DNA from 2 places in the Pseudomonas leptonychotis genome. Region 1 is predicted to be linked to the other one. Evidence: predicted binding sites of a transcription regulator. Region 1 holds the regulator's gene; the other holds the start of a gene.

Evidence for each region. Region 1 encodes sigma-54, which starts transcription at its own class of promoters, with help from an activator protein. Its sites were predicted from a motif close to ANTGGCATNNANNTTGCTNT; they were not measured.
Region 2: a site for sigma-54 is predicted at 4,643-4,662, ahead of D8779_RS10990 (CmpA/NrtA family ABC transporter substrate-binding protein). Genes of this name have one in related genera too.

Annotation. Positions count from the first base shown of each region.
Region 1 is NZ_RFLV01000003.1:284,155-299,378, forward strand. It holds gene murA (UDP-N-acetylglucosamine 1-carboxyvinyltransferase) at 1-563, opposite strand, end outside; gene D8779_RS15625 (BolA family protein) at 576-815, opposite strand; gene D8779_RS15630 (STAS domain-containing protein) at 937-1,245, opposite strand; gene D8779_RS15635 (MlaC/ttg2D family ABC transporter substrate-binding protein) at 1,242-1,874, opposite strand; gene mlaD (outer membrane lipid asymmetry maintenance protein MlaD) at 1,889-2,359, opposite strand; gene mlaE (lipid asymmetry maintenance ABC transporter permease subunit MlaE) at 2,359-3,156, opposite strand; gene D8779_RS15650 (ATP-binding cassette domain-containing protein) at 3,156-3,965, opposite strand; gene D8779_RS15655 (KpsF/GutQ family sugar-phosphate isomerase) at 4,212-5,186, shown strand; gene D8779_RS15660 (KdsC family phosphatase) at 5,186-5,725, shown strand; gene lptC (LPS export ABC transporter periplasmic protein LptC) at 5,733-6,302, shown strand; gene lptA (lipopolysaccharide transport periplasmic protein LptA) at 6,289-6,831, shown strand; gene lptB (LPS export ABC transporter ATP-binding protein) at 6,834-7,559, shown strand; gene D8779_RS15680 (RNA polymerase factor sigma-54) at 7,697-9,211, shown strand; gene hpf (ribosome hibernation-promoting factor, HPF/YfiA family) at 9,405-9,713, shown strand; gene ptsN (PTS IIA-like nitrogen regulatory protein PtsN) at 9,729-10,202, shown strand; gene rapZ (RNase adapter RapZ) at 10,205-11,062, shown strand; gene D8779_RS15700 (HPr family phosphocarrier protein) at 11,075-11,347, shown strand; gene pmbA (metalloprotease PmbA) at 11,412-12,758, opposite strand; gene yjgA (ribosome biogenesis factor YjgA) at 12,862-13,380, shown strand; gene tldD (metalloprotease TldD) at 13,474-14,931, opposite strand; gene D8779_RS15720 (carbon-nitrogen hydrolase family protein) at 14,934-15,224, opposite strand, start outside.
Region 2 is NZ_RFLV01000002.1:64,947-80,170, forward strand. It holds gene D8779_RS10970 (transcriptional regulator) at 270-587, opposite strand; gene D8779_RS10975 (hypothetical protein) at 795-1,187, shown strand; gene alaC (alanine transaminase) at 1,224-2,453, opposite strand; gene D8779_RS10985 (ANTAR domain-containing response regulator) at 2,746-3,324, opposite strand; gene D8779_RS10990 (CmpA/NrtA family ABC transporter substrate-binding protein) at 3,326-4,522, opposite strand; gene D8779_RS10995 (YgdI/YgdR family lipoprotein) at 4,729-4,938, opposite strand; gene acnB (bifunctional aconitate hydratase 2/2-methylisocitrate dehydratase) at 5,083-7,692, opposite strand; gene D8779_RS11005 (DUF1289 domain-containing protein) at 8,098-8,574, shown strand; gene D8779_RS11010 (universal stress protein) at 8,636-9,499, opposite strand; gene D8779_RS11015 (MiaE family protein) at 9,761-10,366, shown strand; gene D8779_RS11020 (UDP-2,3-diacylglucosamine diphosphatase) at 10,510-11,247, opposite strand; gene D8779_RS11025 (peptidylprolyl isomerase) at 11,244-11,738, opposite strand; gene D8779_RS11030 (glutamine--tRNA ligase/YqeY domain fusion protein) at 12,069-13,733, shown strand; gene cysS (cysteine--tRNA ligase) at 13,797-15,179, shown strand.

The DNA.
Region 1 (15,224 bases):
GCGTTTTCAAGCACGCTGCGGCCTTTGGCCAGAGTGGCGGCCATCATGATGTTTTCGGTACCGGTCACGCTGACGGTATCGAAGAAGAAGTGCGCGCCACGCAGGCCGCCCTCAGGCGCCTTGGCCTTGATGTAGCCCGCCTCGACATCGATGATTGCGCCCATGGCTTCGAGGCCACGAATGTGCAGGTCAACCGGACGCGAGCCGATGGCGCAACCGCCTGGCAGGGCTACTTCGGCATAGCCGAAGCGCGCGACCATTGGGCCAAGCACCAGGATCGAGGCACGCATGGTTTTCACCAGCTCATAGGGCGCAACCAAGGTTTTGATCGCCCGCGCATCGACTTCGACGCTGAGTTTTTCGTCGATGATCGGCTCGATACCCATACGACCGAACAGTTCGATCATGGTGGTGATGTCGTGCAGATGCGGCAGGTTACAGATGGTGACAGGCGCGTCGCCCAACAGGGTGGCGGCGAGAATCGGCAGGGCAGAGTTCTTCGCCCCGGAAATGCGGATTTCGCCATCGAGGCGCACACCGCCGGTAATAATCAGTTTGTCCATGATTCTCTCGGTTTAGGAGCGCGCGGCCCAATCGGCACGGCTGAAGAATTTCATACTCACGGCGTGGATACTGCCATCGGCGATCCAGGCATTGAGGTGAGCGTAAATCTGCTGCTGACGCTTGACCGGGCTAAGTGCGGCCAATTCGTCACTGATTAGGTTCAGCTGAAAGTTGCAGCCTTCGCCCTCAACTTCCACCTGGGTATCCGGCAATTTAGCCTCAAGGAGACTCTTTACTTCTAAGGCCTGCATGCTCAACCTCGATCAATGCATGAATTAACGACAGCCGAGCAGTCGCTCGCGGGTCGAGCATCATACAAAAAAGCCCCCCGCCTGCGAACCCCGCATTATCCCCAGCCGACCGAAGCCATGCTCAGGCTTGCAGCGGTAGAATTTCCAGCAGCCCACAAACGCCGGCGATCTCACGCATATCCTTAGGCAGATTGCTCACCCTCAAGGCTTTGTCGGTTGCAGCAGCATCACGCATAAAAGCCAGCAACAAAGACACTCCAACACTGCTGGATTTAACCACGCCACCACAGTCGATCACGCACGCACTCAACTTACTGGCTTTAAGCAGGCGCGCACCTTGATCACGCAGCGCCGGAGCGCTCAGGTAATCAAGCACACCCGACAGGCTGAAAACGCCGGGCGAAACTTCGCTGATACTGGCCTGACTCACGACGCATTTGTCCCTTGGCGAGCTTTGGCGACGGTCTCAGTCCAGTTGTCGATGACCTTATCCAGGTCATTGCGATTGTCCTGCATGGCCTGGGAGAACTGATCGCGGAACAATTTGCCAACGTTGATGCCATTGATCACCACGTTGCGCATCTTCCAGGTGCCGTCCTGACTGACCATGGTGTAGGACAGCGGGTAAACCGCGCCATTACCGTCCTCGATTTCCATGTTAACTGAGGTGCGCTGCGGGCCCTGCCGACCATTTACCGGCAATACGCGAATGTCCTGATTGTTGTATTCGAGCAAGGCGTTGCCGTAGAACTGCATCAGGCTGCGTTTAAAGTTCTCCTGAAAGCGCTGCATTTGCTCGGGAGAGGCCTGGCGCGAGTAACGCACGGTCATCACGCCACGGGAAATACCGTCTACATCCACTACCGGCCCCAAAATGCCATTCAGGGCGTTGTAAAACGCGCCAGGGTCAGTGCGATATAGCTCTTTATTCGCTTTGAGATCTGCCAGTAACGTGGTGGTGGTCTGTTGCACCACCTCATGAGCAGCGGGGGCTGCCAGCAGCGAGAAAGACATGGCCGCCAGACAGATAAAAAGACCACTACGCAGTGTGTTGAGCATATTCAGCACCTCTATTAATTAGCCTGGTCTTTGTTGACCGAGTTGAGCAAAAACTTGCCAATCAGGTCTTCCAGTACCAATGACGACTGCGTGTCGTGAATGGTGCCACCATCGCTCAGCACCTCTTCTTCACCACCTACGCTAATCCCAATGTATTTTTCGCCCAGCAGGCCCGCCGTTAAAATCGAGGCGGTGGAGTCTGCCGGCAGGTTATCCACGGCATCATCCAACAGCATGGTGACGCGCCCCATATAACTGTTGCGGTCCAAATCAATCGCGGTGACCTTGCCGATTGTGACACCGGCCATGGTCACTTTCGATCTGACCGTCAAACCGGCAATATTCTCAAAGTGCGCATACACCTTATAAGTATTATCACTGTTACCAACTGTCAGGCCGCTGACGCGCAAGGCCAACAGCAGCAAGGCCAACAACCCGGCCAACAGGAACAAGCCGACACCAATTTCCAGCGTGCGGTTCTGCATCAGAAATCTCCAAACATCAAAGCGGTCAGAATAAAGTCCAGCCCCAATACGGCGAGCGAGGCGTACACCACTGTTTTGGTGGTGGCACGACTAATCCCTTCCGACGTTGGCTCACAGTCATAGCCTTGGAACACGGCGATCCAGGTCACGACAAACGCAAAAACCACACTCTTGATTACGCCATTGAGCACGTCTTCACGAAACGAAACACTGCTTTGCATATTGGCCCAGAACGAGCCTTCGTATACCCCCAGCCAGTCAATGGCGACCATCGCGCCACCCCAGATACCGACCACACTGAAGATCATCGCCAGCAACGGCATCGAGATAAAACCGGCCCACAAACGCGGGGCAACAATGTATTTGAGCGGGTCGACGCCAATCATCCCTAGGCTCGACAGCTGCTCGGTGGATTTCATGTTGCCGATTTCCGCCGTCAACGCAGAGCCAGCGCGCCCAGCAAACAGCAAAGCCGTAACCACCGGCCCCAGCTCACGCAACAGGGTTAGGGCGACCATCTGCCCCACAGCCTGTTCCGAGCCATATTGCGCCAGAATGCTGAAGCCCTGCAGCGACAGCACCATACCGATAAAGATGCCGGATACGACGATGATGGCCAGAGACATCACCCCGACCGAATACAGCTGCTTAACCAGCAATTGAAAGCTATTACCCGTTGAGCCGCGACCAAATAAGGCGCGCAGCAAAAACAGACCGGAACGCCCCAGCGTGGCTACCACATCAATACCGGCACGACCGAACAGGCGCACCCGTTCGAGCACAGATGTTTTGCGCATCAGCGCTCCCCCAGCAAATCGTCGCGGTAATTAGCCGCAGGAAAGTGAAACGGTACCGGGCCATCAGGAATGCCCTGCATAAATTGCTTCACCCGGGGGTCGTCTGAAGCCATCAGTTCAGCCGGCGTACCATGCCCCAATACTTGGGTATCACCGACTATATAGATGTAGTCGGCGATACTCGCGGTTTCTGCCAGGTCATGGGACACCACGATGCTGGTGATCCCCAACGCATCGCTTAGCAGACGGATCAGGCGCACCAGAACGCCCATGGCAATCGGGTCCTGGCCAACAAACGGCTCGTCATACATGAGTATTTGCGGATCCAAGGCAATCGCTCGCGCCAGCGCCACGCGCCGTTTCATGCCTCCGGACAACTCATCGGGCATCAGCTCGAGCGCACCGCGTAAGCCCACGGCCTGTAATTTCATCAGCACGATGTCGCGAATCATTTCTTCCGGCAGTTGGGTATGCACCCGCAGCGGAAAGGCGACGTTCTCGAACACATCCAGGTCGGTAAACAGCGCGCCGCTTTGGAACAGCACACCCATCTGTTTGCGCATATCAAACAGTTCACTGCGTGACAGCGTCGGTAAATTCAAACCATTGACCCAGACTTCACCCTGACTCGGCTTAAGCTCGGCCGCAATTAAACGCAGCAATGTGGTTTTGCCACAGCCAGACGGGCCCATGATGCCGGTGACTTTGCCACGGGGAATCTGGATATCGATGTTTTTGAAAATATCCCGCTCACCGCGCTTAAAGCTCACACCTTTAAGCTCGACTGCATACGGGTTCTCGGCGCTCATCTGGACTCCTTGCTCAACGCTTGCCTGACTGACGCACGGCCCAGAACAAAGGGCACCACTGGTCGTCGAACGTACCGAAAATGGGCGCGAACTATACCATCGAGGCACCACGCACCCAAGATTGAACTTGTTGCCGAAGATAAGTGCCGCACAAATCCAGTAGCCAACTCGCAACTGGAAACACTGGGCAGGCGCACCTTTACCGTTATAATCGGCAGCTTTTAGCCAGTACGCCGCCGAGAAGTCATGAGCCAATCAACCGACCTGATCCAGTCAGCGCAGCGCACCATTCGCTTAGAACTCGAGGCGATCCAAGATCTGCTGCAGCGTATCAACGGTGACTTTGTGCGTGCCTGCGAGCTGATTCTCGCCAGCAAAGGTCGCGTAGTAGTGGTTGGCATGGGTAAATCCGGGCATGTGGGCAACAAGATTGCCGCTACCCTGGCCAGCACCGGCACCACCTCCTTTTTCGTCCACCCTGCCGAGGCAAGCCACGGCGATATGGGCATGATCACCCGCGACGACGTGGTCCTGGCCCTGTCCAACTCCGGCTCAACAGCGGAAATTGTCACCTTGCTGCCGCTGATTAAACGCCTGGGCATCACCCTAATCAGCATGACCGGCAACCCTGAATCGCCACTGGCCAAGGCCGCCGAGGTCAACCTCGATGCTCGCGTCTCCCAAGAAGCCTGTCCACTGAACCTGGCTCCAACTTCCTCCACCACAGTTTCTCTGGTGTTGGGCGATGCCTTGGCCATCGCACTACTAGAAGCCCGCGGGTTTACCGCCGAAGATTTCGCCTTCTCGCACCCAGGTGGCGCGCTGGGCCGTCGCCTGTTGCTTAAAGTGGAAAACGTCATGCACGCAGGCGCCAATCTGCCACGCGTTAACCGTGGCACTTCATTGCGCGACGCACTGCTAGAAATGACCCAGAAAGGCCTGGGCATGACCGTGGTCACCGAGAACGATGGCCGTTTGGCCGGAATCTTCACCGATGGCGACCTGCGCCGCACCCTGGACCATAACATCGACGTACGCCAAACCATTATTGATGACGTAATGACCGCCAACGGCAAGACCGCACGCGCGGAAATGCTTGCGGCAGAGGCCCTGAAAATCATGGAAGACCACAAAATCAGCTCACTGGTGGTGATCGACGATAATCACCAGCCGATCGGCGCGTTAAACATGCACGACCTGCTGCGCGCAGGAGTAATGTGATGACCACTAACGCAACCACCGCGGATCTGCAACAACGCGCCCAATCGGTAAAACTGGCGATCTTCGACGTCGACGGTGTACTGACCGACGGCAAGCTTTACTTTCTCGTCGACGGTAGCGAATTCAAGACGTTCAATACCCTCGACGGCCACGGCATCAAGATGCTGATCAACTCCGGCGTGCGTACCGCCATCATCAGCGGCCGCAAAACACCTGTGGTTGAGCGGCGCGCGCAGAACCTGGGGATCCAGCACCTGTACCAAGGCCGCGAAGACAAACTGGTGGTACTCGATGAACTGCTCGGCGAACTGGGCCTAGACTATGCACAAGTCGCCTACCTCGGCGACGACCTACCTGATCTGCCGGTGATTCGTCGTGTAGGCCTGGGCATGGCAGTCGCCAGCGCCGACGGTTTTGTCCGACAGCATGCCCACGGCGTGACTAAGGCTCGTGGAGGCGAAGGTGCCGCACGCGAGTTCTGCGAACTAATCATGCGCGCTCAAGGCACCCTTGACGCGGCTCAAGCCGCTTATCTATAGGCCAACCATGCCCCGCAAGTTATTCAATATTGTCCTATTCGCTTGTGTTGCCCTGCTGGTGGCGGCGCTCGGCTACTGGAACCTCAACCCAGATAGCTTTGGCTCGCAATCGCACGCTGCCGAGACTGACAACGCCATCGACTTTTACGCAACCAACACCTACACCGTGCAATACCAGCCCGATGGCAAACTGCACTACGAGCTGACTGCCGACAAGGTTGAGCACATCAAGGCCAGCGACATCACTTTGATGACGGAGCCAAATATGAACCTGTTCCGCGGCACAGAGCTGCCCTGGAAAATTCGCAGTGAGCGCGGCGAAGTGTCGCCCGGCGGTACAGAAGTCGAATTGATCGAGCAGGTGCGCGTCGAGCGCACCGATGCCAAGGGCCGCCCGACCATCCTCACCACCAGCCGCCTGACTGTATTCCCCGAGAAGGAATATGCGCAGACCCAGCAAGCCGTTAGAATCGACGCTGCCAATGGGGTGACCACGGCAAAAGGAATGAAAGCGTACATGAATGACGGCAGGATGCTCCTGCTGTCCAACGTAAGAGGTCAGCATGAGGCTCGTTAACACCCTCCCCCTACTACTCAGCCTCAGCGCCGCACTCGGAAGTGTCAGCGCCTGGGCACTGCCATCCGACCGTGAACAGCCGATCCGTATTCAGGCTGACAGCGCGGAATTGGATGACAAACAAGGCGTTGCCGTTTATCGCGGCGACGTAGTTATCACCCAGGGCACCATGAAGGTCACCGGCGATACTGTGACCATCACCCAGAACGCCCAGGGTGATGTCGAGGTATTCACCTCCGTCGGCAAGCCAGCCTACTACGAGCAACTGCCGTCAGCCGACAAGCAGATCGTCAAGGCCTACGGCCTGACCATCCAATACTTTATGGCCAACGAGCGCGTGGTACTGATCGATCAGGCCAAGGTGATTCAAGAGGGCAACACCTTCGAAGGCGAGAAAATCGTCTACGACACCCAGCGCCAGATCGTCAACGCCGGTCGCGCCACGGGCACCAACGTCACCGCGCCACGTCCGCGCATCGACATGGTGATCCAGCCGAAGAACAAACCAGCCGAACAGCAGGCGCAGTAATAATGGCCACATTGAAAGCCCAACACCTGGCCAAGAGCTACAAAGGCCGTCAGGTCGTGCGCGACGTCAGCTTGAGCATCGACAGCGGGCAGATTGTCGGCCTGCTCGGCCCCAACGGGGCAGGCAAAACCACCTGCTTCTACATGATCGTAGGCCTGGTTCAGGCCGATCAGGGTCGCGTGATGATCGATGACCTCGACGTCAGCCACCAACCCATGCATGGCCGTGCCCGTGCGGGTATTGGCTACCTACCGCAGGAAGCCTCGATTTTCCGCAAGCTCAGCGTGGCCGACAACATCATGGCCATTCTGGAAACCCGCAAAGACCTCGATGGCGCCGCGCGCCGCAAGGAACTTGAAGGTTTGCTGCAGGAATTCCACATCAGCCATATCCGCGACAACCTCGGCATGAGCTTGTCTGGTGGTGAGCGCCGTCGCGTGGAAATTGCTCGCGCCCTGGCGACCAACCCCAAATTCATTCTGCTCGATGAGCCCTTCGCAGGTGTCGATCCGATCTCGGTCGGCGACATCAAGCAAATCATTCACCACCTCAAAGCCAAGGGCATCGGTGTGTTGATCACCGACCACAACGTGCGCGAGACCCTGGATATTTGCGAAACGGCCTATATCGTCAGTGATGGTCAACTCATCGCCGAAGGCGATGCCGAAACCATCTTGGCCAACCAGACAGTGAAAGAAGTGTATCTGGGGCATGAGTTCAGGCTGTAACCACGGCTTTTCTTAAGCCTACTGCAGCCAAGGCTAGGCAAAACCTTTAGAGTCAGGCATATAATTTGCTTCCTAGTGGCGCTTTTTAAAAGCGCCCTGTAGTGGCTGCGCACAGACGCCGGTAAATAAGGTCTGCAATGAAACCATCGCTAGTCCTGAGAATGGGCCAGCAGCTGACGATGACACCGCAGCTGCAACAGGCCATCCGCCTGCTCCAACTGTCCACCTTGGATCTGCAACAAGAGATCCAGGAGGCCTTGGAGTCCAACCCGATGCTCGAGCGCCAGGAAGAAGGCGATGACTTCGACAATTCGGACCCCATGGCTGATGGCGCAGAAAGCGCCACACCCAGCGAACAGCCTGAAACGCCGTACCAAGAAACCAACTACCAGGAAGCCACGCAAACCGTGGACAACCTTGAAGAAGGTGACTGGGGCGAGCGCATTCCTAACGAGCTACCCGTCGACACTGCCTGGGAAGACATCTACCAGACCAGCGCCAGCAGTTTGCCCAGCAGCACCAATGATGACGACGAATGGGACTTCACCACTCGCACGTCTAGCGGTGAGAGCCTGCAAAGCCACCTGCTCTGGCAACTCAATCTAGCCCCAATGTCGGACAAGGATCGCCTGATTGGCGTGACCTTGATTGACTGCATCAACAGCCAGGGCTATCTCGAAGAAACTCTCGAGGAAGTGGTCGAGGCGTTCGACCCGGAGCTGGACATCGAGCTCGACGAAGTCGAAGCCGTGCTGCACCGCATTCAACAATTCGAGCCCACCGGGATCGCCGCGCGGAACCTGGGCGAGTGCCTGCTCCTGCAACTGCGCCAGCTGCCCGCCAAAACGCTCTGGCTGAGCGAAGCACAGCGTCTGGCCAGTGACTACCTCGACCTGCTTGGCAGCCGCGACTACAGCCAGCTAATGCGCCGCCTGAAACTCAAGGAAGACGAGCTGCGCCAGGTGATCGACCTGATTCAAAGCCTCAACCCGCGCCCCGGCTCGCAAATCGAATCAAGCGAACCCGAATATGTAGTGCCCGATGTGATCGTGCGCAAACACAACGAACGCTGGCTGGTAGAGCTGAACCAGGAGGCCATGCCACGCCTGCGGGTCAACGCGCAATACGCCGGTTTTGTGAAACGCGCCGACTCCAGCGCTGACAACACCTTTATGCGCAACCAGCTGCAAGAAGCGCGCTGGTTTATCAAAAGCCTGCAAAGCCGCAACGAAACCCTGATGAAAGTAGCCACGCAGATCGTCGAACATCAGCGCGGCTTTCTCGATTACGGCGACGAAGCGATGAAGCCCTTGGTTCTGCACGATATTGCCGAAGCCGTAGGCATGCACGAGTCAACCATCTCACGGGTGACCACACAGAAATTCATGCATACGCCGCGTGGCATTTACGAGCTGAAATACTTCTTCTCCAGCCACGTGAGCACCTCCGAGGGTGGCGAATGCTCGTCGACTGCGATCCGCGCCATCATCAAAAAACTGGTGGCCGCGGAAAATGCGAAAAAGCCGTTGAGTGACAGTAAGATCGCTGGTTTACTGGAAGCACAAGGCATTCAAGTAGCCCGCCGCACGGTCGCAAAGTACCGTGAATCCCTCGGAATAGCGCCTTCCAGTGAGCGTAAACGATTGATCTAAGGCGGCACACAGAAGGAAGATCAAAGCACTGCACAGTACACGCCCAGGCCTCGCCTTTGCTCAAAAGCAGCCATACTGCCAATAGTGATTAGCGACCGTGCCAGGCTCGTTCTGCCAGAGTCTTCCACGCCACAGTGTTCCGGCGGCAGGCCTCTCGCCTGCCTCTTACACACGGCAACAAGGAGAAAGCGGTATGCAAGTCAACATCAGTGGACATCAGCTGGATGTGACCGACGCCCTGCGCGACTACATCGTCGAGAAACTTGGACGACTGGAGCGCCACTTCGACAAGATCACCAACGTACAGGTCATCATGGAGGTCGAAAAGCTCAAACAGAAAATCGAAGCGACCTTACACATTGCAGGCGGCGAAGTCGTCGCCAATGCCGAGCATGAAGACATGTACGCCGCCATCGATTTACTGACTGACAAACTCGACCGACAACTCATCAAACACAAGGAAAAACAGCTCGATCGTCAACAGGGCGCTATGGCCCGCTGACGTCGTCTATCTCCTATGATCCGACTTGAAACCATCCTGACCCCCGGCCGTTCTTTAGTGAACGTGCCGGGTGGCAGCAAAAAACGTGTTCTCGAACAGATTGCCAACCTGGTGGCGCGCGAGCTGCCTGACCTGGATGGCCAAGACATTTTCGAAAGCCTAATCGCCCGCGAAAAGCTCGGCTCAACCGGTTTCGGTAATGGCATCGCCATTCCGCACTGCCGTCTGCCCGGCTGTAGCGCGCCGATCAGTGCAGTGCTGCGTCTCGACGCCGCCGTTGACTTCGACGCGATCGACGGTGCGCCAGTGGATTTGCTATTTGTCCTACTGGTGCCTGAAGCGGCCACCGATGCTCACCTGGAGTTGCTGAGACAGATCGCCAGCATGCTCGACCGCAGCGATGTGCGCGCCAGCTTGCGTCAAGCTGAAAGCAGCGAAGCGCTGTACCAGGTCGTAGTTGACGTACAAAGCCAACTCAATCGAGCTTAAGCATGCGCCTGATCATCGTCAGCGGCCGCTCCGGTTCAGGCAAAAGCACCGCCCTTGATGTACTGGAGGATAACGGCTTCTACTGCATCGACAACCTGCCAGCCGGGTTACTGCCTGAGCTGGCCGAGCGGGCGCTTGTGCACACCGAGTTGCTGCATCCACAGGTCGCCGTCTCCATCGACGCGCGCAACCTGCCGAGCCACCTCAAGCGCTTTCCCGAGTTACTCGAAGAGGTACGCGCTCGGCACATCAAGTGCGATGTGATCTACCTGGATGCTGACGAAGAAACCTTACTCAAACGTTTTTCAGAAACCCGCCGGCGTCACCCGCTGACCAACGAGAGTCGTTCGTTGGCCGAAGCCATTGCCGATGAAAGCCTGCTGCTCGGCCCAATCATCGACCTGGCTGACCTGAAGATCGACACCACCCATCTCAACCTGTACCAGCTGCGTGACAGCCTCAAGCTGCGCCTGCTCAATCAGCCTGAGCCGGGCACCGCATTCCTAATCGAGTCCTTTGGTTTTAAGCGTGGCATGCCAGTGGATGCCGACCTGGTGTTCGATGTGCGCTGCCTGCCCAACCCTTACTGGAAACCCGATTTACGCGATTTTTCTGGGTTGGATCAACCGGTGGTCGAATACCTCTCAGCCCAGGCCGATGTTGAAGACATGTACCAGGATATCCTCGCCTACCTGACCAAGTGGCTACCCCGCTTTGCCGCGAGCAACCGCGCCTATGTCACGGTGGCCATTGGTTGCACCGGCGGCCACCATCGCTCGGTCTACCTGGCCAATCGTATTGGCGAGACGCTTAAGCCCATTCTGAAAAATGTTCAGATTCGTCACCGCGACCTCAGTTAAGGAATTGCCGCGATGCCCGCCTGCGAAATCATCATCATCAACAAGCTTGGCCTGCATGCCCGCGCTGCGGCCAAGTTTGTCGGCGTCGCCGGGCGGTTTCCTTGCCAAGTCAAAGTCGGCCGCACACCCGACAGCCTGGTCGACGGCAAGAGCATCATGGCGGTCATGATGCTCGCGGCAGGCAAGGGCACCACCGTGCACCTGCACGCCGAAGGTGAACAGGATGGCGATGCAATCGCCGCACTCTGCGAACTGATCAACAACTTCTTCGACGAAGGCGAGTAACACGTCACCCAATAGAAAAGGGGCTGAGCGCTTAAGCGTTCAGCCCCTTTTCTATGCCTGCCAATCAGCTGCCTGCAACGGTCATCCGCTCGATCAGTACTGAGCCCGTACGGATATTACTGCGCAGCTCCAGATCATTACCCACCGCAACAATCTGTTTGAACATGTCACGCAGGTTGCCCGCGATAGTGACCTCTTGAACCGGGAACTGGATCTCACCGTTCTCCACCCAATAACCGCCGGCGCCACGCGAATAGTCGCCGGTCACCATATTCAGCCCCTGCCCCATCAGCTCAGTGACCAACAGGCCGCGCCCCATACGCTTGAGCAGGGCTTTCTGGTCTTCATCACCATGGCTGACAAACAGGTTATGCACACCACCGGAGTTAGCGGTGCTAGGCATGCCCAGCTTACGACCGGAATAGGTGCCCAGCACATAGGACAACAGCTCGCCGCGCTCGACGAAGGATTTGGCATAAGTCGCCAGGCCGTCACCATCGAAGGCCGCGCTACCCAAGGCACGTGGAATATGCGGGCGCTCGTCCAGCTTGAGCCACTCAGGGAACAACTGCTGCCCTAATGTGCCTTCAAGAAACGATGACTTACGGTACAGGTTGCCGCCGGAGATGGCCGCCAGGAAGCTACCAAATAACCCGCCCGCCAACTCGGCGGCGAACAGCACCGGCACTTCACAGGTTGGCACCGGGCGTGCGCCCAAACGGCTGACAGCACGCTCGGTGGCGCGGCGACCAATGCTGGCCGCATCGGCCAACAGCTCACCTTGACGGTTAACGTCATACCAGTAGTCCCGCTGCATCTGCCCGTCTGCTTCGGCAATCATCACGCAACTGAGGCTGTGCCGAGTGCTGGCATAGCCGCTGACAAAACCATGACTGTTGCCGTAAACCCGGCAACCTTGATGAGTATTGAGGGTGGTGCCGTCTGCGTTCTTGATCCGTGAATCAGCCGCAAAGGCGGCAGCTTCACAGCTCAATGCTTGCTCAATAGCCTGCTCCGGGGTGATCGACCAGGCGTGATACAGATCCAGCGACGGCAACTCACGGGCCATCAGCCCAGCATCAGCCAAACCGGCACATTCATCTTCAGAGGCATGCTTGGCGATGGCCAGAGCAGCGGCGACTGTTTCTCGAATCGCCGCGTCACCACTGGCCGAGGTGCTGGCCGAACCCTTGCGCTGACCGACATAGAGGGTGATGCCAAAGCCTTGATCACGGTTGAACTCAACCGTTTCCACTTCACCCTGGCGCACGGTGGTAGACAAGCCCTGCTCCACCGACACAGCCACCTCGCAGGCACTCGCACCCTGCTTTCTGGCTTCGGCAATAATCTGCTCGACCTGGGCCTGCAATTGCGGCACGCCCTGCGGGCCGACGGTATCTACTGCACTCATAAACACTCCTGAACGATAAGCGGCAAACGCGGCCACACAGGCCAGACGCTTACAGCTGGAAACTTGCTGCTATCATGTCGGCGTTTTCCATTGGACCGCCACCATGTCTGAATACCTTGACGACTTCTCCGGCGAGAAGAGCAAAACCCAAATCAAGCGCGAATTTCATGCGCTACAAGATCTGGGGCAACGCCTAACCACCCTGAAACTCGACCTGCTGAATAAGCTGCCGCTAACCGACGAGCTGCGCCGCGCACTTGCCGAAGCACCCAAGCACACGGCCAACGCTGCGAAGAAACGCCATGTGCAGTTTATTGGTCGATTGATGCGCGATCAGGACATTGAGTCCATCCTGACCCTGCTCGACCAGCTGGATGCCTCCACCCGCCAGTACAACGAACGCTTCCATAACCTAGAACGCTGGCGCGACCGGCTGATCAACGGTAACGATGACACACTGGAAGCCTTTGTTAGCGAATATGCCGACGCAGACCGCCAACACTTGCGCCAACTGATCCGTCAGAGCCAGCACGAACTGGCGCAAGACAAAGTACCGGCCGCTTCACGCAAAATTTTCAAATACATCCGCGAGCTGGATGAAGCGCAACGCGGCTTGCGTTGAGCTTACCTTGAGGGTGGGTTACGCCTTGGCTAACCCAACCTACGCACGCTGCATTCAGGTGGGTGAGCCCCATGGCTAACCCATTTCGAACCCTTAGCTGCCCGTTCCACCTACAGTAATCGCATCAATCTTCAGCGTCGGCTGACCCACACCAACGGGCACCGATTGGCCGTCCTTCCCGCACGTCCCCACGCCACTGTCCAGCGCCAGGTCGTTGCCGACCATCGACACCCTGCTCATGGCTTCCGGGCCATTGCCGATCAGGGTCGCGCCTTTGACCGGCGCGGTAATCTTGCCGTCCTCAATCAGGTAAGCCTCACTGGTGGAAAACACGAATTTGCCGCTGGTGATATCGACCTGACCGCCGCCTAGGTTGGCGCAGTAGATGCCCTTTTTCACCGAACGGATGATTTCTTCCGGGTCACTTTCACCGGCGAGCATGTAGGTGTTGGTCATGCGCGGCATCGGTAGGTGCGCATAGGATTCGCGCCGCCCATTCCCCGTCGCTGCCACACCCATCAACCGCGCATTCAGCTTGTCCTGAATATAGCCCTTGAGTACGCCGTTTTCGATCAGCGTGGTGCATTGGGTCTGCGTGCCTTCATCGTCCATGCTCAGCGAGCCGCGACGCTCAAACAAGGTGCCGTCATCGACGATGGTGCATAGGCTCGACGCCACCTTTTCACCGATTTTACCGCTGTAGGCCGAACTGCCCTTGCGGTTGAAGTCGCCCTCCAGACCATGACCGACCGCCTCGTGCAGCAGCACGCCGGACCAGCCAGCGCCCATCACCACGGGCATGCTACCGGCGGGCGCTGGAATCGCTTCTAGGTTGACCAACGCCTGGCGCAGAGCCTCACGGGCATAGCCCATGGCCCGTTCTTCGTTATTACTGGTTTGTTCGAGGAAATAGCGGTAATCGGTGCGCCCACCACCGCCATGCCCGCCCCGTTCACGGCGGCCGTTCTGCTCAACGATCACGCTGACATTGAAGCGCACCAACGGACGGATATCGGCACCCAGGCTGCCGTCAGTCGCGGCGACGAGAACTCGATCCCAGACGCCAGCCAAGCTGACTGAGACTTGCTGAATGCGAGGATCGAGCGCACGCGTAGCGACATCAATACGCTTGAGCAGCTCGACCTTTTCCGCCCGGCCCAGTACATCCAGCGGGTTGTCCTGCGCGTACAGCGGCTTGACCAGCGGGCTGCTGAAGGCCTGTACACGGCCACTCTGGCCAGCCCGCGCGATGGAGCGGGCGGCACGCGCAGCCTGGCTCAGGGCGTCGGCAGTAATCGCGTTACTGTAGGCAAAGCCGGTTTTCTCGCCGGACTGGGCGCGCACCCCCACCCCCTGATCGAGGTTGAAGCTGCCCTCTTTGACAATGCCATCTTCCAACGCCCAGGTTTCCGACACCTGGCTCTGAAAATACAGGTCAGCGGCATCAATTCCCGGCCCGGCCAACTCAGCCAAAACGCCGGGCAGGTGATCAATGGTCAAACCGCCTGCGCCGAGCAGATGCTCACTGACAGACACCAACATATTGTTCATAGCTACTCCAAACCTGGCAGCCGCGGTTCGGCCGCTGCAAAAAATCGTTTATGTCGCATCACCGGCATGCGTTGACGAATCGCCGCCTGCTCGACGGCATCGCGTTCGGCCAGCAGCACGCCCGGCCCGTGCGGCAACTCTGCGAGTACACGCCCCCAGGGGTCGATGAGCGCCGAATGACCAAAGGTTTCGCGCCCGCCGGGATGCGTGCCACCCTGCCCGGCTGCCAGCACGTAGCACTGCGTCTCGATTGCCCGCGCACGGGTCAGTACCTGCCAGTGGGCCGCCCCGGT
Region 2 (15,224 bases), on a different contig from region 1:
AGGGCGTTCTTGCAACCCTCAAGTGGTAAGTAAAAATACTTTGAATACATGAACCTAGAGTGATGATCTAACTGAGTTTGGAGCTGCTGATGCCATGCACTAACAGGTCAGCGGTGCCTGTCTCAACGTTCTTCCAGGCACCGTTCTGAGCCATAGCCGTGCAACTATCCGTGTGGTTGAGCGCTTTTGGTTCGCTCAAGGCCTGTTTGCGCCATCGGCGTTGCATCCGCATCAATAGACGCCTGTCAGCCTAGCGTCGCCTTATCGCATCAATGTGCAATGGGGCGACGCTGGGCTTCTTCTGTGAACTCCCTGAGCCAGCGCAGCACCTCCACAGCCGCCCAGCGCGATGGATCGAACATGGCATAGGCCAACCCTTGGTAGCCGACTACATCCAATTGGCGGTGGTAGCCCGCACGCTGTAGCAAGGCTTCGATTTCGGCAAAACAGGTGTTGAAGTGCACCCGGGAAAACGGTGTTTTGCCCTCAGTGACGATGCCTTCAAGCTGTAATTCATTGACGGTGGCCCGGACTTTTTCCAAGGGCATGCGGTTTACGCTGTGTTTCAGCTGCAGTACGTCGAGCATCTGGATACTCCTGTTAACGCCTATGGTCCCGCTTGCGGGGCTGCACGGTTGGTTGGGTGGCGTGGTTAAGGGTAATCGAAAAATACTGTACAAATAAACAGTATTCGATAATAGTAAGTCCAAGTCCCTAGCCGGCACCCACTCGATCACTCCCGTCACCTGCCCTTAAAGCGAGTGGCGACAGGCACTGCAGAGGAGTCACTGACAATGCAACAGATGCTGATGACAATTGTGTTGTTGGGATTGCTGACCGGTTGTGCGCAACCGCAGCGTGATCAACCCCGCGCTAATGGCACTTATCTGGTTATTGAGAACAGCCAGGCTTGGGCTGTGCTGGTGTTCGACGGCAAGCGCATTGAGGAGCGCGGCACGGTGGTGGATGTCATCAGGCTGCCTAACGAGGGCTCTGCAGTGGCGGCGAGTTATGTAATTGAAACGGCTAACTGCGGCCGAGTGCAGTGGCTGAGCGAGCGCTCGGATGCTGCCGATGGCATGACCAACCTGATGTTGTTGCACAGCAACAACCAGCTGGAGCAGAACGGTTGCGTTATTACCGATGGCCTCAGCAGGGTCTGGACGGTACTGGATTATTCGAGCTGAAACGCTAGAGGGCACCCTAAGGTGCCCTCTAGCGTATTACTCGCTGTCGACCGTGGTCTTGTTGGCATGCAGACCATCGGCGCGGAACATCGACTTGATGCCACGAATGGCCTGACGGATTCGGTCCTGATTTTCGATCAGGGCAAAGCGCACGTGGTCATCGCCGTAATCACCGAAGCCGATGCCAGGGGAAACGCAAACCTTAGCCTCCAATAGCAGCTTTTTGGCAAATTCCAGCGAGCCAAGATGGGCGTATTGTGCAGGGATCTTGGCCCAGACATACATCGAGGCCTTCGGGTTCTCCACCATCCAGCCCAGCTCATGCAGGCCCTTGACCAGCAAGTTACGGCGTTGGCGGTATTGCTCGGCAATGTCGCGCACGCATTGCTGGTCGCCTTCCAGCGCCGCGATGGCGGCTACCTGCAGCGGGGTGAAGGTGCCGTAGTCGTGGTAGCTCTTGATCCGCGCCAGCGCGTTGACCAGTTCCTTGTTGCCGACCATAAAGCCAATGCGCCAACCGGCCATGTTGTAGCTTTTGGACAGGGTGAAGAACTCCACGGCAATATCTTTGGCGCCTGGCACCTGCATGATCGACGGGGCTTTCCAGCCGTCGTAGACGATATCGGCGTAGGCCAGGTCGTGAATCACCAGCACGTCATATTGCTTGGCCAGGGCCACCACGCGCTCGAAGAAGTCCAGCTCCACGCATTGTGCGGTGGGGTTGGAGGGGAAGCCGAGGATCATCATTTTTGGCTTGGGGATCGACTCGCGGATCGCCCGCTCCAGCTCGGCAAAGAAGTCCACGCCTGGAATCAGCGGCACCGAGCGCACTTGGGCGCCGGCAATCACCGCGCCGTAGATATGGATGGGGTAGCTGGGGTTGGGCACAAGCACGGTGTCGCCATGGTCCAGGGTGGCCAGCATCAGGTGTGCCAGGCCTTCTTTGGAGCCGATGGTGACAATGGCTTCGTTTTCCGGATCGATCTCGACTTCGTAGCGGTCTTTGTACCAGCGCGAAATAGCCCTGCGCAGGCGCGGAATGCCGCGCGACGTTGAGTAACCGTGAGTGTCTTCACGCTGGGCGACTTGCACCAGTTTTTCGACAATATGCGGCGGCGTGGGGCCATCCGGGTTACCCATGCTGAAGTCGATGATGTCTTCACCGCGGCGACGCGCGGCCATCTTCAGCTCGGCAGTAATGTTGAAAACATAAGGGGGGAGTCGATCGATGCGCGCAAAGCGGCGCGGCGGACGTGAGTCAGTCATGTCTATCTCGCAAACGTAAGCGCCCGGAACCGTCCGAGCGACGTTGGCCAGTGTGCTGGCCAGGCGGCGAAGATAAGACGGCCGGGGTGCGGCTGTCCAGAGCAGTTGCCGTCAAACTCAGAGGTACAGCCATAGAAGCGGTTGGCGCAGCGCCAAAGCGGCAGGGTGCTGTATTGCACCGCTTTAGCTGCCCATAGGGTGAGGGAGATGGATGTCCTTCACGATACCCATCGTGGTTAATCAAGATTTATCGACGCTACGCGCCTTATCCCATCCTGCGCAAATTACCCCTTTAACCGCCGAGCATGTCGTGCATGGCGATGATTTGCTCAGCCACTTGCGAGAGCTTTTGCTGGCGGCTCATGGCTTGGCGGCGCATTAGGGTGTAGGCCTGCTCCTCGTCGCAGCTTTTCATCTTCATCAGCAGTCCCTTGGCCAGCTCGATGCGTTTGCGTTCGGCTAACTGAGCATCGCGTGCCTGTAGCTGCGCGCGGAGCGCCTGATCGCTCTCAAAGCGCGCCATGGCGACATCAAGGATCGGCTGTAGGCGCTGGGCATGGATGCCCTCAACGATGTACGCGCTGACGCCGCTTTGGATCGCCTGACGCATGACGCCAGGGTCGTGTTCGTCGGTGAACATGACGATAGGTCGCGGTTGGTCGCGGCTGACCAGTACCACCTGCTCCATCACATCGCGGCTGGGCGACTCGGTGTCGATCAGAATCACGTCAGGGCGAACCGCTTCGACGCGCTCGGGCAAGTCGATAGTCAGGCCGGACTCATCAATCACCTCAAAGCCGGCCTCAATCAGTGCCGCTTTGAGGCGTCCAACTTTTTTGGGTGTGTCATTGATCAGCAGAATGCGCAGCATATTAGCGACTCTCCTGCTGGGCGCTGATCGGGCCATCAGCCAGCGCGTGCAGGGCAAAGCTGCGGGCATAGCCGGCCGGGTCGTTGCCGTCCCATACCTGGCCATCGAGCAATTGGCTGCTGCGCATCTCGCTTGGTACGTCGATGCCGAGAGCCTCGGCAGCCTGTCGATAAAGCTCGAGTTGTTGCACTTGGCGGGCAACGGCCAGGTAGTCCGGGTCGTCGCGCAGCAAGCCCCAGCGGCGAAACTGGGTCATAAACCACATGCCGTCGGACAGATAGGGTTGGTTAACCGCTCCACCTGCGTGAAAACGTAATGGATGGACGTCTTGCCAGGCATGACCGAGGCCGTCCTGGTACTGGCCGAGAAAGCGCGGCTGGATGGCCGAGAGTGGGGCGTCGACATACTCGCTGCCACTGAGCAGTTGCGCGGTGCTACGTTGGTTCTCTTCACTCTCATCAATAAACCGACTGGCTTCCAGTACGGCCATGATCAGTGCGCGGGCGCTGTTAGGGTGCTGTGCGGCAAATTCGCGGGTGCAGCCCAAGACTTTTTCCGGATGATCCGGCCAGATCGCTTGGCTGGTGGTTAGGGTGCAGCCCATCTGTTCATCCACCGCCTGAGCACTCCAGGGCTCGCCCACACAAAAACCATCGATGCGCCGAGCCTTGAGGTGAGCGAGCATCTGCGGTGGCGGTACGACGACGCTGTCGACATCGGTAAGCGGGTGAATGCCCTGACTGGCCAACCAGTAGTTCAACCACATGGCATGGGTGCCGGTGGGGAAGGTTTGGGCGAAGGTTAATTTTGCACCTGATTGGTGCGCGCGCTGCGCCAGTGCGCTGCCAGTGTTCACGCCAGCGGTTTGTAGCGCGGGCGAGAGGTTGATGCTCTGGCCATTCTGGTTAAGGCCCATGAGTACGGCCATATCCGTGCTGGGCGCACCACCGAGTCCCAGTTGCACACCATAGATCAGTCCGTAGAGGCTATGAGCTGCATCCAGCTCACCGCTCAGCAATTTGTCACGCAAGGTGGCCCAGGAGGCCTGACGCTGCAGGTTGAGGGTCAGGCCATGCTTTTCAGCGAAGCCCTGGGTGGCGGCTACGATAACGGAGGCAGCGTCGGTGAGGGCCATAAAGCCGATATTCAGTACCGGTTTTTCCGGGGCAGTGCTGCGGCTGATGTCGTGCTCATTCATGGTGCTTTACCTGTGGCCACACAAAAAGGTGCCGTACCGCTCGCGGCTACTGTTTGCGAGTGATACGACACCGTTGTCTAGTTGAACCGTTTCCGCCGTTGGAAAGGCTTTGAGCTAAACAAAGCAATGCATGTGCCAGCGCAGATGGCAGGCCTCAGATACAACGAACCCCGCAGTGGCGGGGTTCGTTGTAGGGCTGGGCAGGCTTAGCGTTCTAGCATCTGCTTGACCGAACTTTGTGGGATTTGTTGTTTACGGCCCTCGCTGTCGGTGAACTCGATCATGCCAGTGCCTTTGTCCAGTTTCGGCTTGCCATCACTGGTCAGTAACTGCCCGTCGGTGGTGCTGATGATGTATTCACTGCTGCAGCCGGCCAGGCTGAATACGCAGAGTGCGGCAATAATCCAGTGCTTCATGAGTCTTTCCTGATGGTCTTTGCTGTGTTGCTGCGCCCATATAAACGGGAACTCTTGGCCTTTATGCGCGACAAGCCAGGCACAAAGAAAAGCCCCGCACGAGGCGGGGCTTTCTTTATACATGCAGCGTGATGCGTTGTTTCGTTAGGCTTGAACGACCGGGATGTTGGCGTTCGCAGCGGCTTCACGGAACTCGGCGATCTGATCGAAGCTCAGGTAGCGGTAAACGTCCGCTGCCATGGTGTCGATTTCCTTCGCGTAGACCATGTATTCCTCAACGGTCGGCAGCTTGCCAGTAATGGCTGCTACCGAAGCCAACTCGGCCGAAGCCAGGTAGACGTTGGCACCATCGCCCAGACGGTTAGGGAAGTTACGGGTCGAGGTCGATACCACAGTGGAGTTGGCCTCAACGCGCGCCTGGTTACCCATGCACAGCGAGCAACCTGGCATTTCCAAACGTGCGCCAGCTTTGCCGTAGATGCCGTAGTAGCCTTCCTCGGTCAGCTGATGCTGGTCCATTTTGGTCGGCGGCGACAGCCACAGGCGAGTCGGCAGGGAGCCTTCGACTTTTTCCAACAGCTTACCGGCAGCGCGGAAGTGACCGATGTTGGTCATGCACGAACCGATAAACACTTCGTCGATCTTCTCTCCGGCAACGCTCGACAGCAGACGCGCATCGTCTGGGTCGTTCGGTGCGCAGAGGACCGGCTCGTTGATGTCGGCCAGATCGATTTCGATGATCTCGGCGTACTCAGCGTCCTTGTCAGCTTCCATCAGCTTAGGATCAGCCAACCAGGCTTCCATCGCTTGGGCGCGACGTTCCATGGTGCGTGCATCGCCGTAGCCTTCGCTGATCATCCAGCGCAGCAGGGTGATGTTCGAACGCAGGTACTCGGCGATGGCTTTTTCCGGCAGCTTGATGGTGCAACCAGCAGCCGAGCGCTCGGCCGAGGCGTCGGACAACTCGAACGCTTGCTCGACAGTCAGCTCGTCCAGGCCTTCGATCTCAAGGATGCGACCCGAGAAGGCGTTGATCTTGCCTTTCTTCTCGACAGTCAGCAGGCCTTTCTGAATGGCCACATAAGGGATGGCATGCACCAGGTCACGCAGGGTGATGCCGGGCTGCAGCGTGCCTTTGAAGCGCACCAGGATGGACTCTGGCATGTCCAGTGGCATAACACCGGTAGCCGCAGCGAACGCGACCAGGCCGGAGCCGGCTGGGAAGGAGATGCCCATCGGGAAGCGGGTGTGCGAGTCACCACCGGTACCGACGGTGTCCGGCAGCAGCATACGGTTCAGCCAGCTGTGGATGATGCCGTCGCCTGGACGCAGGGATACGCCACCACGGGTGCGGATGAAATCCGGCAGGGTGTGGTGAGTGGTCACGTCGATTGGCTTTGGATACGCCGCGGTGTGGCAGAACGACTGCATGACCAGGTCGGCGGAGAAGCCCAGGCAAGCCAGGTCTTTCAGCTCATCACGGGTCATCGGGCCAGTAGTGTCCTGGGAGCCGACGGTGGTCATCTTCGGTTCGCAGTAAGTGCCAGGGCGTACGCCTTGACCTTCAGCCAGACCGCACGCCTTGCCGACCATCTTCTGCGCCAGGGTGAAACCCTTGGTGCTGGTGGCTGGTGGCTCAGGCAGCTTGAACAGGTTGGTTGGGCCCAGGCCCAGCTCGGCACGGGCTTTCTCGGTCAAACCGCGGCCGATGATCAGTGGGATACGGCCGCCAGCGCGCACTTCGTCGAGCAGGACCGGGGTCTTCATTTCGAAGGTGGTCAGGACTTCATCAGTACCGTGCTTGCAGACTTTGCCAGCATGCGGGTACAGGTCGATCACGTCGCCCATGTGCATGTTCGACACGTCGAATTCGATCGGCAGAGCGCCGGCGTCTTCCATGGTGTTGTAGAAGATCGGTGCGATCTTGCTGCCGAAGCAGAAGCCGCCAGCGCGCTTGTTCGGCACGTTCGGGATGTCGTCGCCGAAGAACCACAGCACCGAGTTGGTGGCGGATTTACGCGAAGAACCAGTACCGACCACGTCACCCACGTAAGCGATAGGGAAACCTTCGCCGCGCATGGTTTCGATTTGCTTCATCGGGCCGGTTACGCCTTGCTCGTCCGGCACGATGCCGTCGCGGGCCATTTTCAGCATGGCCAGGGCGTGCAGCGGGATGTCCGGGCGCGACCAGGCGTCTGGAGCCGGGGACAGGTCGTCGGTGTTGGTTTCGCCGGTGACCTTGAACACGCGCAGGCTGATCTTGTCGGCCAGGGTTGGGCGGTTCTTGAACCACTCGCCGTCAGCCCAGGACTGCAGCACGCCTTTGGCGTGAGCGTTACCATTTTTGGCTTTCTCGGCGACGTCGTGGAAGGCGTCGAACATCAGCAGGGTGTGCTTCAGTTGCTCGGCAGTCACGCCAGCCAGTTCGCTGTCATCAAGCAGCTCAACCATGGTGGCGATGTTGTAACCGCCTTGCATGGTGCCCAGCAGCTCAACAGCGTGTTGCTTGCTGATCAGCGGGGAGGTGGCTTCGCCTTTGGCAATGGCAGAGAGAAAACCGGCTTTGACGTAGGCGGCTTCGTCGACGCCTGGTGGTACGCGGTTGGTGATCAGGTCGAGCAGAAAGGCTTCTTCGCCGGCTGGCGGAGTTTTCAGCAGCTCGATCAGGCCTGCGGTTTGTTCGGCGTTCAGCGGCTGGGGCACGATACCCTGAGCGGCACGCTCTGCTACATGTTTGCGATAGGCTTCAAGCACAGTTATTACCCTCATCAGTGGTCCCTTAGGCTGTCCGGGACGCGATCCAGAAAACAACGAACCAGGCGCTTCATGGCTTTATGGGCCGTTTAGCCGAGGTTTCATCGTTCTCTTGCAGAAGCTGTTTTCAAAGTTTTACGCCGGCAGGACGGGTTGGATGAGGGCTGGTGACGACACTTGAAGGGTGGCTCAAGGGTCGGCACCAACATCGAACCTGCAGGATTGACTGTGCTCGTGACGCTTTGAAAACAGCTTCCAACGGACGTTGCTGCCTTTAAAAGGCCGGCCGATTCTACTGGAAAGCTTTGATAAAGTTAAGCGAAAGGCCCCGCTTATATAGGGGTGATCTGCCTTAGACAAAGGGCTAAGATGCCAGCCTATTCGCCAGTGTCAGCGTCATTTGTTATGTCCAACCAACGCATCAAAACCCCTTGTGTCGGCCTGTGCTCCACTGTTTACGGCGATTTGGTCTGCCGTGGCTGCAAGCGTTTCCATCATGAAGTGATTAATTGGAACGGCTATAACGAGGAAGAGAAACACGCGGTCTGGCTGCGTTTGGAAGTCCTGCTGGTGCAGGTGATGGCCGGGAAAATCGAGATTTTTGATACGCAGCGCCTGCGTAGTCAGTTGGAGCAGCGCAAGATTCGCTTTGTGCCGCAGCAATCGCCGTATTGCTGGGCCTATCAGTTGATTGCCCGAGGTGCACGGGTGATCAGTCAGTTGGATGCTTATGGCATGGTGCTGTTGCCGGAGTTTCGTGAGTGGAACCTGCCAGAGCTGCGCGATGCGATTGATCGCGAATTCTTTCTGTTATCCGAAGCGCATTACGAGCGCTATATCGCGCCGCGTTTTTTGCGTGAAGGGTTGGACGTCAGGGTTTAACTCGAGATTTGAAACAACAAAGCCGCCTTTAGAGGCGGCTTTGTTGTTTCAGGGCTGGTGGTCAGCGCTGGGCGACCAGTTCTTCCAGGTGAGCGATGATGTCGTCTGGTTTGAGCACCAGAATGTCGCTTTCTAGCGAGTCGAGAATCACTTCAGCAGTATTGCCGATCAGGGCCCCGGAGATCCCGGTGCGCGCCACTGTGCCAATCACTGTGACACCGGCCTTGAGTTGGTGCGCCATATGCGGAATCAGTGCATCAGCGGGGCCTTCGGCGATATGCAGGTGCTCATCGCGGATCTCATACTCGGTTTGAAAGGCTTTGCACTGTTGGCGGTAGCGCGCCTCGATGGTTTCCTTAAGCTGGAATGTCGGGTCGGCAGCCGAAAGCATGGGCGTAGGGTGGGCGCTGATCACGTGCAGTTCGGCTTTGGCCAGGGCCGCGATATCGAAGCCATGACTGACGATGCTGGTGTGTAGGGAGCGGTGTTCGCCATCGGCATTACCCACATCAACCGCGGCCAGAATGACGCTACCTGCCCAGGGCTTGTCTGTTTTGACCATCAGCACGGGGGCCGGGCAGTAGCGCAACAGCTTCCAGTCATCAGGGGTGAGCAAGGCCTTTTTCAGCGGGTTGTCAGGGAAGTGCTGTTTGATCACCAAGCCGCAGCCTTCGGCCTGCTGCACGCTGATAATGGTTTGGTGCAGGTTCTCATGCCAGGCTTGTTGGCTGGAGGTTTTGAAACCTTCGCTGTCGAGCAAGCCAGTCAGGTCGCGCAGGTAATCACTGTGGTCACCCTTTTTGTCGCACACCAACAAATGCAAGTGCGATTGAGTAACGCCGGCAATCAGTTTGGCGCGCTTTAGGGCGAGACCTTCTGCGTGATTTGGCTCCATCACCACCAAAATGCTGCGAATAGCTTGCATGATCATCTCCATGTGCAGTCGGTTGAACTGGCTTCACTATAGAACGCCGCCACCTGCTTGGTAGTTGATCGGTATCAATCGAGTGGCTGTTCGTACGCTCATTCGTATAATGGCCGCCCTGCAACCCCCATCACTCCCGCCTGCCTATTTTTGTGAATTTATGTATCTGTTAGCTGAAAACGATTACTCGCCGCGCTGTTTTGCTTTCATGCCCGGATGCTTACTGGTGAAGCCACAGTCCTTGGCTATGGACGTGTGCCCATGAGCTTGCCGGAGATTCATGAGTTTCTCGGTTGCCGCACCCCCGATGGCTGGATCGCTGCCGCCTTGGCTGATCAGCAGACGCTGTTGATTGACCATAAGAACTGCGAATTCAAGGCCGCTAGCACGGCGCTGAGCCTGATGGCTAAGTACAGCACCTACGCGGATCTGCTCAATGCCATGTCGCGCTTGGCGCGCGAAGAGTTGGTGCACCACGAACAGGTGCTGCGCATCATGAAACGCCGCAAAATTGGCCTGCGCCCAGTCTCGGCGGCGCGCTACGCTTCAGGTCTGCGCAAGGTGGTGCGCAGTCATGAGCCGGTCAAGCTGGTGGATACCCTGGTGGTAGGTGCATTTATCGAGGCGCGCAGTTGTGAGCGCTTTGAGGCATTGGTGCCACATCTGGATGAAGAGCTAGGCAAGTTTTACTTTGGTTTGCTGAAAAGCGAGGCGCGGCATTTTCAGGGATACCTGAAGCTGGCTTATCAGTACGGTGATGAGCGTGACGTCAATCAGGCCATTGAGCGGGTGAGGGTGGCTGAGCAGGAATTGATCGAGTCGCCGGATACAGAAATGCGCTTTCACAGCGGGATTCCGTCTCTCTAAAACAGCGATACCCCAAGTGCGTAGCTTTGCTGCTTGGGGTTTGCGGCCTTAGCGCTGTGTTCTCAAAATCGCGGCAAGGTCACTGCCGCGCAGTGATCGCTCGCATCACTGTCGTTTGAGCGGTTTGCCGCACTTGCCGGTAGTTAGCTGGGCTCAAGAGGCTCCAGTTCGAATGCGCTTTGTTGAAAGCCTTGGCGGTCGACCTGCAGTGCCCAGCCTTGTTTGTCCCAGTCACCCAGCACAATGCGTTGCGCCGCTTCGCCGTTGACCTGAAGCGAGTGCGTGGCCGGGCGATGGGTATGGCCGTGAATCAGGGTGCGTACGCCGTGCTCGACCATAATGCGCGGCACTTCGTCCGGCGTGACGTCGACAATCTCGCTGGCTTTCATCCGCGTTTGCGTGCGGCTTTCATTGCGCAGCTTGCGTGCCAATTTCTGTCGAGTACTCAGCGGCAGGTTGCGCAAAATAAACAGCGAAATCGGGTTGCGTAGCCAGCGGCGCAGTTTCATGTAGCCGATGTCCAGGGTGCACAGGCTGTCGCCGTGCATCAGCAGCACGCGTTCGCCGTTCAGTTCAATCACGCATGGGTCTGGCAACAGGGTGCAGCCAGCAGCCTGGCAAAACTTCTTGCCGAGGAGGAAGTCACGATTGCCATGCATCAGATAGAGGCGTGTACCGCGCTCGCTAAGGTGGCGCAGGGCCTGGGCAATCGAGTGTTGAAAGGGGCTCATGGCGTCGTCGCCAATCCACACTTCAAAGAAGTCGCCGAGGATATACAGGGCGTCAGCATGAATCGCGCGGGTTTCGAGGAAATGCAGGAGCGCCCGGCTGATGTCCGGGCGCTCCTCTTCTAGGTGCAGATCAGAGATCAGTAGGATCACTCAACGATCTCAGCACGCTCGATGATGACGTCTTCTACAGGTACATCTTGATGGCCGGATTTGCTGGTGGTGGCAACGGCCTTGATGGCGTTTACCACGTCCATGCCTTCAACCACTTCACCGAATACCGCGTAGCCCCAGCCTTGCACGGTCGGTGCGCTGTGGTTGAGGAAGCTGTTGTCGCCGACGTTGATAAAGAACTGCGCGCTCGCTGAGTGCGGCTCCATGGTGCGGGCCATGGCCACGGTGCCGATTTTGTTGGCTACACCGTTGTTGGCTTCGTTTTTGATGGTGGCGCGGGTGGTTTTCTGCTTCATGCCCGGCTCAAAACCACCGCCCTGGATCATGAAGTTGCTGATCACGCGGTGGAATACGGTGTTGTCGTAGTGGCCTTCAGATACGTACTGCTTGAAGTTGGCCACGGTTTCCGGGGCTTTGTCTTCGAACAGGTTTAGGGTGATAACGCCGTGGTTGGTGTGCAGCTTGATCATGTAGGTAATCGCTCTGTCGATAAATCCGTGAGCCGAATCAATTTCGTTTGTTTACACGTATTGGCGGTAAGCAAAGGCGCTTGAAGCGGTTCTTGGGCCTGTCAGGGGGTTGACAGCTTCGGCTATGATAAGCGCTTTGTATAAGCCGGCCTACCCTGAGAGCCTATCCACAACCTGCTGCGCGTTGGCTGAACGGCGTTGAAAACCACCTAGAAATGCTCATTTACATTCGTAAACTCCGCTTTCTCGGCTATTTCCGTCACCGTTTAGCTCTAGCTCGAAAGGTTGTGAACAGGCTCTGAATCGTGCCACGCACTCGCCAAGGACCTCATGAGCAAGCCAGAAACTGTCGCCGCCGCTAACTTTCTTCGCCCCATCGTCCAGGCTGATCTGGATACCGGTAAGCACGCGAAAATCATCACTCGCTTTCCGCCGGAGCCTAACGGTTACCTGCACATCGGCCACGCTAAGTCGATTTGCCTGAACTTCGGCTTGGCCCAGGAGCTGGGCGGTGAGTGCAACCTGCGCTTCGACGACACCAACCCGGCCAAGGAAGACCAGGAATACATCGACGCGATCAAAAGTGATGTGCAATGGCTGGGTTTTGAGTGGGCTGGGGAGGCGCGCTATGCCTCCAACTATTTCGACCAGCTACATGATTGGGCCGTTGAGTTGATCAAAGCGGGCAACGCCTATGTCTGTGACCTGTCGCCCGAGCAGGCCCGCGAGTACCGCGGCAACCTCACCGAACCAGGTAAGAACAGTCCGTTCCGTGAGCGCAGCGTTGAAGAGAACCTCGACCTGTTCGCCCGTATGAAGGCGGGTGAGTACCCTGACGGCGCTCGTGCTCTGCGTGCGAAGATCGACATGGCCTCGCCGAACATGAACCTGCGCGACCCGATTCTTTACCGCATTCGCCACGCGCATCACCATCAGACCGGCGACAAGTGGTGTATTTACCCAAGCTACGACTTCACTCATGGGCAGTCGGACGCTATTGAAGGCGTTACCCATTCGATCTGCACGCTTGAGTTCGAAGACCACCGCCCACTGTATGAGTGGTTTTTGGCCCAGCTGCCGGTTCCGGCGCAGCCGCGTCAGTATGAATTTGCTCGCCTTAACCTGAATTACACCATCACCAGCAAGCGCAAGCTCAAGCAGCTGGTCGATGAGAAGCACGTTAATGGCTGGGACGACCCGCGCATGTCGACCCTCTCGGGTTTCCGTCGTCGTGGCTACACCCCGGCCTCGATCCGTACTTTCTGCGACATGATTGGTGTTAACCGCGCGGGCGGCGTGGTGGATGTGGGCATGCTTGAATTCGCCATCCGTGATGACCTCGACGCCAACGCCGCTCGCGCCATGTGCGTGCTCAAACCGCTGAAAGTAGTGATCACCAACTACCCAGAAGGTCAGGTCGAGAACCTGGAGTTGGCGCGCCATCCCAAGCAGGATATGGGCGTACGGGTGCTGCCGTTTGGCCGCGAGATCTATATCGATGCCAGCGACTTCGAAGAAGTCCCGCCGGCCGGCTTCAAGCGCCTGATCCCCGGTGGCGAAGCCCGTTTGCGCGGCAGCTACGTGATTCGTGCCGACGAGGCGATCAAGGATGCCGAGGGCAATATTGTTGAGCTGCGCTGCAGTTACGACGAAAACACCCTGGGTAAGAATCCTGAAGGCCGCAAGGTCAAGGGCGTGATTCATTGGGTGCCGGCTGCAGAAAGTGTTGAGTGTGAAGTGCGCCTGTACGACCGTCTGTTCCGCTCCGCGAACCCGGAGAAGGACGAAGACGGCGGCAGCTTCCTCGACAACATCAACCCCGAGTCTCTGGTGGTGCTAAAAGGCTGTCGCGCCGAGCCCTCGCTGGGCAATGCTGCCCCGGAAGAGCGTTTCCAGTTCGAACGTGAAGGCTACTTCTGTGCCGACATCAAGGACAGCAAGCCGGGCGCGCCCGTCTTCAACCGTACCGTGACCCTGCGCGACTCTTGGGCTTAAGGCTCAAACGCTCTGATTTGACGCGGGCCGGCAGGCTGGCCCGTGGTTTTCCAAGGAATGCCGATGCTCTCGATCTACAACACGCTGACCAAAAGCAAACAAGCCTTCAAACCGCTGGATGGCAACAAGGTGCGCATGTACGTGTGCGGCATGACCGTCTACGACTACTGCCACATTGGCCACGGTCGCAGCATGGTGGCCTTTGACCTGGTCACCCGCTGGTTGCGCTTTAGCGGATATGAACTGACCTACGTACGCAATATCACCGACATCGACGACAAGATCATCAACCGCGCCAATGAAAACGGTGAGTCGTTCGACGCACTCACCGAACGCATGATTGCGGCGATGCATGAGGACGAAGCACGGCTCAATATCCTCAAGCCCGACATGGAACCGCGTGCCACGGACCATATTCCGGGCATGCTGAGTATGATCCAGACTCTGATTGACAAGGGTTACGCCTACGCCCCCGGCAATGGTGATGTGTACTACCGCGTCGCCAAGTTCATGGGCTACGGCAAACTGTCGCGCAAGAAGATCGAAGACCTGCGCATCGGCGCGCGTATTGAAGTCGATGAGGCTAAACAAGACCCGCTGGACTTCGTTTTGTGGAAAGGCGTCAAACCCGGCGAGCCGAGCTGGCAGTCGCCATGGGGCGCGGGCCGTCCGGGCTGGCATATCGAGTGCTCGGTGATGTCGACCTGCTGCCTGGGTGAGACCTTCGATATTCATGGTGGCGGCAGCGACCTGGAATTCCCGCACCACGAAAACGAGATTGCTCAGAGCGAGGCAGCCACTGGCAAGCCTTATGCGAACGCCTGGATGCATTGCGGGATGATCCGCATCAACGGCGAGAAGATGTCCAAGTCCTTGAACAACTTCTTCACCATTCGCGATGTGCTGGAGAAGTACCACCCGGAGGTGGTGCGCTACCTGCTGGTGTCGAGCCACTACCGCAGCCCGATCAACTATTCCGAAGAAAGCCTCAAGGATGCCAAGAGCGCCCTGGAGCGTTTCTACAACGCGCTTAAAGGTCTGCCGGAAGCCTTGCCGGCTGGCGGCGAAGCCTTTGTTGAGCGCTTTAGCTCAGCCATGAATGATGACTTCGGTACGCCGGAAGCCTGCGCCGTATTGTTCGAGCTGGCGCGCGAGATCAACCGCATGCGGGAAACCGATGTGCAGGCAGCCGCTGGGCTGGCGGCGCGCTTGAAGGAGCTGGCCGGGGTGTTGGGTGTGCTGCAGCTTGAGCCTGAGGCGTTTCTGCAGGCCGGTGCCGCCGGCAAGGTTGATGCTGCCGAAGTTGATGCGTTGATTGCTGCGCGCCTGCAAGCCCGCGCCGAGAAGAACTGGGCTGAATCCGATCGTATTCGCGACCAGATTACGGCCATGGGGGTGGTGCTCGAAGACGGCAAAGGCGCGACAACCTGGCGTTTGGCTGACTAGTTTTGCTGTTGGATTGAGAAGGCCGCTCTTGAGCGGCCTTTTTAT